DNA from 2 places in the Exiguobacterium sp. SH1S1 genome. Region 1 is predicted to be linked to the other one. Evidence: a T-box and tRNA genes for the amino acid it is inferred to sense, from the RefSeq annotation. Region 1 holds a T-box; the other holds one or more tRNA genes.

The links. The T-box of region 1 lies ahead of EVJ23_RS07110 (valine--tRNA ligase). A T-box ahead of a tRNA ligase gene usually reads a tRNA of that ligase, here a tRNA-Val.
Region 2: it has a tRNA-Val gene. The T-box ahead of EVJ23_RS07110 (valine--tRNA ligase) is inferred to sense a tRNA for this amino acid. The anticodon was not compared.

What each region holds. Positions count from the first base shown of each region.
Region 1 covers NZ_SJUZ01000002.1:144,112-148,535, reverse strand. The annotation lists gene hemB (porphobilinogen synthase) at 1-844, shown strand, start outside; gene hemL (glutamate-1-semialdehyde 2,1-aminomutase) at 841-2,145, shown strand; T-box leader at 2,193-2,413, shown strand; gene EVJ23_RS07110 (valine--tRNA ligase) at 2,469-4,424, shown strand, end outside.
Region 2 covers NZ_SJUZ01000004.1:128,835-133,258, forward strand. The annotation lists gene feoB (ferrous iron transport protein B) at 1-1,405, shown strand, start outside; gene EVJ23_RS09625 (FeoB-associated Cys-rich membrane protein) at 1,421-1,636, shown strand; gene EVJ23_RS09630 (DUF554 domain-containing protein) at 1,662-2,366, opposite strand; tRNA gene EVJ23_RS09635 (tRNA-Val) at 2,525-2,597, opposite strand; gene EVJ23_RS09640 (GNAT family N-acetyltransferase) at 2,684-3,241, opposite strand; gene EVJ23_RS09645 (DMT family transporter) at 3,309-3,623, opposite strand; gene EVJ23_RS09650 (DMT family transporter) at 3,620-3,949, opposite strand; gene EVJ23_RS09655 (TetR/AcrR family transcriptional regulator) at 3,961-4,424, opposite strand, start outside.

The DNA.
Region 1 (4,424 bases):
CAGCTCGATGCCTGGCGTCTTCAACTTCTCGCTCGATCGTCTCGAAGACGAGATCCGTGAGCTCGTCGACCTCGGGCTCGAGTCCGTTCTCTTGTTCGGTGTACCTGAGCATAAAGACCCGGAAGGCACGGAAGCATACCACGATCACGGCATCGTCCAAGAAGCGATCCGCAAAGTGAAAGAGTGGGCACCACAGCTCACGGTCATCGCCGACACGTGCCTCTGTGAATATACGTCGACGGGCCACTGTGGCATCGTGAAGAACGGTGACGTCGATAACGACGCGTCACTGCCGCTTCACGTCCAGACGGCGATCACGCAAGCGCAAGCGGGCGCAGACATCATCGCGCCGAGCTCGATGATGGACGGCTTCGTCGCCGCCATCCGCGAAGGGCTCGACCAAAACGGCTTCAGCCACATCCCGATCATGAGCTACGGCGTCAAATACGCATCGGCGTACTACGGACCGTTCCGTGACGCGGCGCAGTCGGCGCCTGGTGAAGGCGACCGCAAAGGCTATCAGATGGACCCGGCTAACCGCCGCGAGGCGTTCCGGGAATCACAGTCGGACGTCGAGCAAGGTGCCGACTTTATGATCGTTAAACCGGCGCTCGCGTTCATGGACATCATCCGCGACATGCGCGACTCGCTCGATATGCCGATCGTGGCGTATAACGTGAGCGGGGAGTACGCGATGATTAAAGCGGCGTCGATGAACGACTGGATCGATGAACAACGTATCGTCATGGAGACGATGGTCGGTTTCAAACGGGCCGGTGCCGATTTGATCGTCACGTATTTCGCAAAAGACGTCTGTCGCTATTTGGAAGGAGAATTCGCATGACATACAAGCAAACTCGCTCAGAAGCAGCGTTCAAACAAGCACTCCCACTCATGCCGGGCGGGGTCAACAGCCCGGTCCGTGCCTATAAATCGGTCGGGATGACGCCGATCTTCGCCGAACGCGGTGAAGGTTCACGCGTCTACGACATCGACGGCAACGAGTACATCGACTACGTCCTCTCATGGGGACCACTCATTCTCGGTCACCGCGACCCGGTCGTCATGAAAGCGATTCAAGATCAGGCTGAAAAAGGCTGGACGTTCGGGACACCGACAGAGCTCGAGACGAAGATGGCCGAGCTCGTCATCGACCGCGTCCCATCGATCGAGATGGTCCGCATGGTCAACTCCGGTACGGAAGCGACGATGGCGGCTCTCCGCCTCGCACGCGGTTATACGGGCAAGACGAAGATCTTGAAGTTTGAAGGCTGCTACCACGGCCACGGGGACTCGCTCCTCATCAAGGCCGGATCTGGTGTCGCGACACTCGGTCTCCCGGACTCACCGGGCGTCCCGAAAGACTTGGCGAGCCATACGCTCACCGTCCCATACAACGACCTCGACGCGCTTCGCATCGCGTTCGAGAAGCACGGCGACGACATCGCCGGCGTCATCGTCGAACCGGCTGCCGGCAACATGGGCTTCGTCCCGCCGCAGCCAGGATTCCTCGAAGGACTGCGTGAGATCACGGAACAAAACGGTGCGCTCCTCATCTTTGACGAGGTCATGACCGGCTTCCGCGTCGGTTACAATTGCGCCCAAGGTTACTTTGGCGTGACCCCTGATCTTACGTGCCTCGGCAAAGTCATCGGCGGCGGCCTTCCGGTCGGCGCATACGGCGGCAAACGGGAGATCATGGAACACATCGCACCGCAAGGGCCGATCTACCAAGCAGGGACGCTTTCAGGCAACCCGCTCGCGATGATCGCCGGCTACACGACGCTGTCGCAACTCAAGCCTGAGCACTACGAGGAGTTCGAGCGCAAAGCCGACCGCCTCGCGGCAGGCTTCACGGCAGCGGCCGAGAAATATAACATCCCGCACGACACGAACCGGGCCGGCTCGATGTTCGGCTTCTTCTTCACGAACGAGAAAGTGACGAACTTCGAGAAGGCGAAAACGTCGAATCTCGACATGTTCCGCTCGTACTATCAGAAGATGGCGGCGCGTGGCGTGTTCTTGCCACCGTCACAGTTCGAAGGCTTGTTCTTGTCGACTGTGCATACGGACGAGGATATCGACGCGACGCTCGCCGCGGTCGATGCGACGTTCAAAGAGCTGCAACAAGAGTTTTCATTGTAATCTTGACTGAACCGTCTTCACTCGCTACAATTGTTTAACAGATACGTTTAAAAGCTATGATGAGGAATAGTACGCAACAACACTCCTTTTTAGAGACGCGGCCGCACGGTGCAAGGTCGCGAGGGAAGTGTGCGGAAGTCGCCTCGGAGCTGACCTTTTGAATCAAGTAGGAAGGTCCGGTCCATCGACCGTTATTCGATTTTGAGGGCGCCACGTGTTGGCGAACTAAGGTGGTACCGCGGAAGATACGGCTTCTTTCGTCCTTAGCGTTAAGGACGAGAGTAGCCGTTTTTTGTGTAGACAGATAGAGGAGGATTGGCACAATGACCAACGAAACAAACGAAATCAGCATGCCGACGAAGTACGACCCGAGTGCGACGGAAGCGAAATGGTACGACTATTGGATGGAGAACAACGTGTTCAAGGCGGACGAGGACGACTCGAAACAGCCTTACACGATCGTCATCCCGCCACCGAACGTCACAGGGAAACTTCACCTCGGACACGCGTGGGATACGACGCTCCAAGATCTACTCACGCGCTTGAAGCGCATGCAAGGCTATGACGTCCTCTGGCTCCCAGGGATGGACCACGCCGGTATCGCGACACAGGCGAAAGTTGAACAGAAGCTCCGTGAGGACGGCATCATGCGTTACGACCTCGGACGCGAGAAGTTCCTCGAGAAGACGTGGGAATGGAAAGACGAGTACGCCGACACGATCCGTGCCCAGTGGTCAAAACTAGGCCTCGGCCTCGACTACTCGCGTGAACGGTTCACACTCGACGCGGGACTCTCGAAAGCGGTCCAGGAAGTCTTCGTCCGCTTGTATGAAAAAGGTTTGATCTACCGTGGCGAATATATCGTCAACTGGGACCCGGCGCAAAAGACGGCCGTCTCCGACATCGAAGTCATCTACCAAGAAGTCGAAGGCGCGTTCTACCATATGAAATACCCGCTCGCTGATGGCTCAGGTCACATCGAGATCGCGACGACGCGCCCAGAGACGATGCTCGGCGATACGGCCGTCGCCGTCAACCCGAAAGACGAGCGCTACGCGCACCTCGTCGGTAAGACGATCATGCTCCCGGTCATGAACCGTGAGATCCCGATCGTCGCGGACGACTACGTCGACGTCGAGTTCGGTACCGGTTGCGTGAAGATCACGCCGGCGCACGACCCGAACGACTTTGAAATCGGGAACCGTCACGAGCTTCCGCGTATCCTCGTCATGGACGAGTCGGGGACGATGAACGAGAATGCTGGCAAGTACGAAGGGCTCGACCGCTTCGACTGCCGCAAGCAGCTCGTCAAAGACTTAGAAGCGGACGGCACGCTCGTCAAAATCGAGCCGCATACGCACTCGGTCGGTCACTCGGAACGTTCAGGCGCGGTCATCGAGCCGTACTTGTCGAAGCAATGGTTCGTCGATATGGAGCCACTCGCCAAAGCGGCGCTCGCAGCGCAAGGCAACGACGAGACGAAAGTCAACTTCGTCCCAGAGCGGTTCGAAGGCACGTACCTCCGCTGGATGGAAAACATCCGTGACTGGTGCATCAGCCGTCAACTTTGGTGGGGCCACCGCATCCCGGCTTGGTACCATAACGAGACAGGCGAAGTGTATGTAGGCAAAGAAGCGCCGGCTGACATTGAGAACTGGCATCAAGACGAAGACGTGCTCGACACGTGGTTCTCGTCAGCGCTCTGGCCGTTCTCGACGATGGGCTGGCCGGACACGGATTCAGCAGACTTCAAACGCTACTTCCCGACGAGCGCGCTCGTCACGGGTTACGACATCATCTTCTTCTGGGTATCGCGGATGATCTTCCAATCGCTCGAATTCACGGGCAAGCAGCCGTTCAATGACGTGCTCATCCACGGTCTGATCCGTGACTCGGAAGGCCGCAAGATGTCGAAATCGCTCGGTAACGGCGTCGACCCGATGGAAGTCATCGACCAGTACGGTGCCGACTCGCTCCGCTGGTTCCTGCTCACGGGCTCGACACCAGGGAACGACCTGCGCTTCTACTGGGAGAAGATCGAATCGACATGGAACTTCGCGAACAAGATTTGGAACGCGAGCCGCTTCGCCCTCATGAACATGGACGGGATGAAGTTTGAAGACATCGACCTCTCAGGTGAGAAGACGCTCGCCGACAAGTGGATCTTGACGCGCTTGAACGACACGGTCGACCAAGTGACACGCCTCGTCGACAAGTACGAGTTCGGTGAAGCCGGTCGTTACTTGTACAACTTCATCTGGGAAGAGTTCTGTAACTGG
Region 2 (4,424 bases), on a different contig from region 1:
GGTCGCCATTCAATACTTGGCCGGAAATCGCGTCATTTCAGAACAGCTCGAATCGTCGTCGCGAACCGTACATGAAATTCGTAAAGCGTTAGAAGTGAAACTCGGACGCTTCGCCCACGCCCACATTACAGAACGCAGACGCGACTGGACGAAAGACGTTCGCCATCACGTCGTCGATCAGCAAGGCGCACAACAAGCCACGGTCACCGACCGCATCGATGCCGTCGTGACACATCCGATCTGGGGCTTACCTATTTTCTTTACAGTACTTTATACCTTGTTCCACATCACGTTCAACTGGATCGGTGCCCCGTTGTCTGATCTGTTGGATGGATTTCTGTCGGGTCCGGTCACGTCCGGAACGAGCTCGTTGTTACAACTGCTCGGGACCTCTTCTTTCATCCAGGCGTTGCTGATTGATGGGGTGATTGCCGGTGTCGGCGGTGTCCTCGTCTTCGTCCCTCAGATTTTCGTGCTCTTTTTCTTTATCTCGTTTTTAGAGGACTCTGGCTATATGGCGCGTGTCGCCATTGTCATGGACCGATTCATGCAACTCGTCGGACTGAACGGGAAAAGTTTCATTCCGATGATCATTGGATTTGGTTGTAACGTCCCAGGTATTATGGCGGCACGGACGGTCGAGGAAGAGCGGGAGCGGCTCGTCACGATTTTTATTTCGCCGTTCATGTCGTGCTCGGCGCGTCTACCGATTTATGCCGTCTTCGCTGCCAGTTTTTTCGCATCAAACCAAGCGCTCGTCGTCTTATCGCTCTATATGCTCGGGATCGTCCTGGCGTTGATTGCCGCGAAAATATTCACGTCCGTATTGGCGGCGGAAGATCGGAACAGCCTCTTTATCGTCGAACAGCCTCCATATCGTGTCCCCCAAGGGTTGACGCTTTGGCGTAGCACGTGGCAAAAAGCGAAAGGGTTCGTCCGAAAAGCAGGTACGTTCATCTTTGGCGGTTCCGTCTTCATTTGGTTACTCGCCTATTCCGGTCCAGCCGGAATGGACGTCCCGATGAATGAGAGTTTTCTCGCTATGGTCGGCGGGGTCGTTGCGACGTTGTTGGTTCCACTCGGTTTCGGGACGTGGCAGGCCGGTGCTTCGCTCATCACAGGTTTTTTGGCGAAAGAAGTCGTCGTATCGACGATGGCGATCATTTATGCGGTCAGCGAATCTGACTTGTCTGCTTCGTTGCTTCCCGTGTTTACGCCGTTGAGCGCATATAGCTTCATGGCGTTCGTCCTCTTGTACGTCCCTTGTCTAGCGACCGTCGCCGTCATTCGGCGCGAGGTGGGAAGTGCCAAGTTGACGTGGGTCGCTAGCCTTTATGGGCTTGGTGTTGCGTACGTCGTATCACTGATGATCTATCAAATCGGTCGTCTGTTCGGATTGTCTTAACAAGGAGGAAATCATATGTTCTTATTTGATTTACTGATCGGTCTTGCCGTATTCGGGTACGCCGCTTATTCGCTCCATCGCTACACCCGTAAAGCAAAAGCCGGTAAATGCGCCACGTGCGAAATCGCACCGACTTGTACGACATCCTGTGACGCCGCAGACTGGGATCAAATCATTGCGGAAGCACTACATCCTGATCAACCAGTCACGGCCCACAAAAAAACGGACTAGCGCATTTTTTTCGCTAGTCCGTTTTTCATTGGAAGATATGTAACGTGGTGACAATGATCGCGACCATCAAAATACCGGGCAGCAAGTTGGCGACACGAATCCGGGTGATCCCGACCAGGTTCAACCCGATGGCGACGATCATGACGCCGCCGGTCGCCGTCATCTCCAAAATAAAGTCATCCATGAGCGACTCCGGAATAAACTTCATGATCTGGATGGCGAGCAACGCGATCGCTCCTTGGTACAACAAGACCGGTACGGCCGAGAACATGACGCCGATGCCGAGCGTCGAACTGAGCACAAGCGCCGTGAAACCGTCAATCAACCCTTTTGTATAGAGGACGTCATGGTCCCCGCGCAGGCCGCTGTCGAGCGCCCCGATGACGGCCATCGCCCCGATTACAAAGATGAGCGTCGCCGTGATGAAGCCTTCCGCGATGCTCGACTTACTTTTTCCACCGAGACGCCGTTCCAACTGATAGCCGATCTCGTTCAACTTCTCGTCGAGCTTCCACCATTCGCCAAGTGCGGCTCCGATAACGAGACTGCCGATGACGATTAAAAAGTTCTCACTCTTCATGCCCATCTGCACGCCAAGCACGACGACGGCGAGACCGATGGCAGCCGTGACCGTCTCTTTCATCCGCTCGGGGATTCGGTGAAACAACAACCCGAGTAATGTGCCGACCACGATCAAGGCCGCATTGACGATTGTTCCGGTTAATACCATCGTATAATTCCCCGTTTCTGTATGTATTGAGAGGAATATACCAACTGTTTATGTGGGCTGTCAATTAAAAGAATACACAAAAAAAGCCACTTCTCGTAAGAAGTGGCTGCGCGGAAACCCACGTTCCTATGGGTTTCGCATCGGGTTTGGCACCCAAGTGATTCTGACTGGGCTCGAACCAGCGACCTCTACCCTGTCAAGGTAGCGCTCTCCCAGCTGAGCTACAGAATCAGGTCGTGTCCTCTCTTTAGGACACTATTAATATATCAAGAAACTAATGCCTTGGCAACTGTTTTTTAAAACTTTTTTTATTTTTTTCACCGCGTCATTTCTTCCCGCTTCATGTGACGGCATAGACGTTCCAAATCGCCGGCATACACGGACACAATCATGCCTCCGTGTTCGGTGTCACGGTCCCAATGCAATCCGTTCGCTTTCGCGACTCGTTGTGACGGCACGTTGTCCGGGTGAATGAGCGAGATGATGTCTTTCTCGCCTTCCTCGAACGCATGCCGCATGAGACGCGCGGCCGCTTCCCGGCCGTAGCCCATGTGCCAGTGCTTTGGTGCCAGCCAATAACCGACCTCGAGCTCGATGTTGCCATCAAGTTCATGCAAGAGCGTCCCGGCATGGCCGATCGGCTCATCGCTGTGATGTGTCATCAGTTTGAGGAGTCCGGTCTGTCGGCCCGTTGTATAGCGGACCAATTGTCTCTCGAACCATTCGATTGTCTGTTCATCCGTATATGGCTTGCCGTCCGGACTGATGAAACGCATCACTCGCGGATCTTGGAGTAGCGATTTTACGAAATAGAAATCGGAGATCGTGTAATGTTCAAGCCGTAGACGTTCTGATTGCAACTCGACAAGATTCATCTTTCCCGCCCCTTTCGTTCACAGTCTGAACTATTCGATTCCCGTTTTCATCTCGTTTCAATCCTATTCACGCCACGACTTTCAATCCGATAACGCTCCCGATAATGAGAATTAAAAAGAAGATACGCCAGCGATCCCTCGACTCGTTCAAGTACAACATACCGAGAATCACTCCACCCGCCGCGCCGATCCCGACCCAAATCGAGTAAGCGAGTCCGAGCGGCAGCGTCTCGAGGGAACGTGACAACAAATAAAAACTTAGTGCGAACGTCGTGATCGAAAGAAGCGACCATTTTAAAATCTGATAGCCTTTTGATTTTCCCATGAAGAAAACAGCAAGCATCTCAGCGAGCCCAGCCCCTATTAAAAATGTCCAACTCATGCCGACTCACCTCCTGTCACTTGCTTCAAACCGACCACCCCGATGAGGAGCGTCGCGATAAACAACATCTTCATTCCCGTCATCGTCTCATCAAACAAAATATTTCCAACGATGACCGTCCCGACAGCACCGATACCCGTAAAAACGGCGTACCCGGTGCCAGCTGGCAACACACGGAACGACATCGCCAACAAGCCAAAACTGACAATCAATAACACGATGGTCACGACGGTCGGTCCTAACACGGTAAACCCGTTCGACAATTTCATCGTCGTCGCCCAAACAATTTCAAGAAGTCCGGCGAACACGAGCCACAACCAAGCCATTTGTTCCTTTTTCATGTCCACCCGACTCCTCTCTTGAAAATTTTAAATGCTGCATGCTGTCGTTGCGCTCGATTCGTTGCAAACGAAAAGAGTGAAAGCAACGCCCCGTCCAAAAAGCAATAGTACGCGTCATATACGTCGTCGAGCGATTGTTCCGGTAAATCGCCACGCTCCATCGCCAAACGGAATTGCTCTTTCTCAAACGCCTGGAGCTCGGTCTCGACCGACCCGATCGTCGTCTCGATGAAGACGCGCAGCTCAGGAGGCGGTACGAGCAGCATTCGTTTCGTCAACATCCACGTCTCTTCTTCTTCGAAGAAATGAATCAACGCTTCAACGATTGCCTCGATCCGTTCGAGCGGTGCCGCCTCATTTGACTCGTCCCGTGCTTGTTCCCAAGCTCGCTGGTAACGCTCGGCCATCTGTTCGACGACTTGTTTGAACAGCTGTTCTTTTCCGTCGATGTGCGCATATA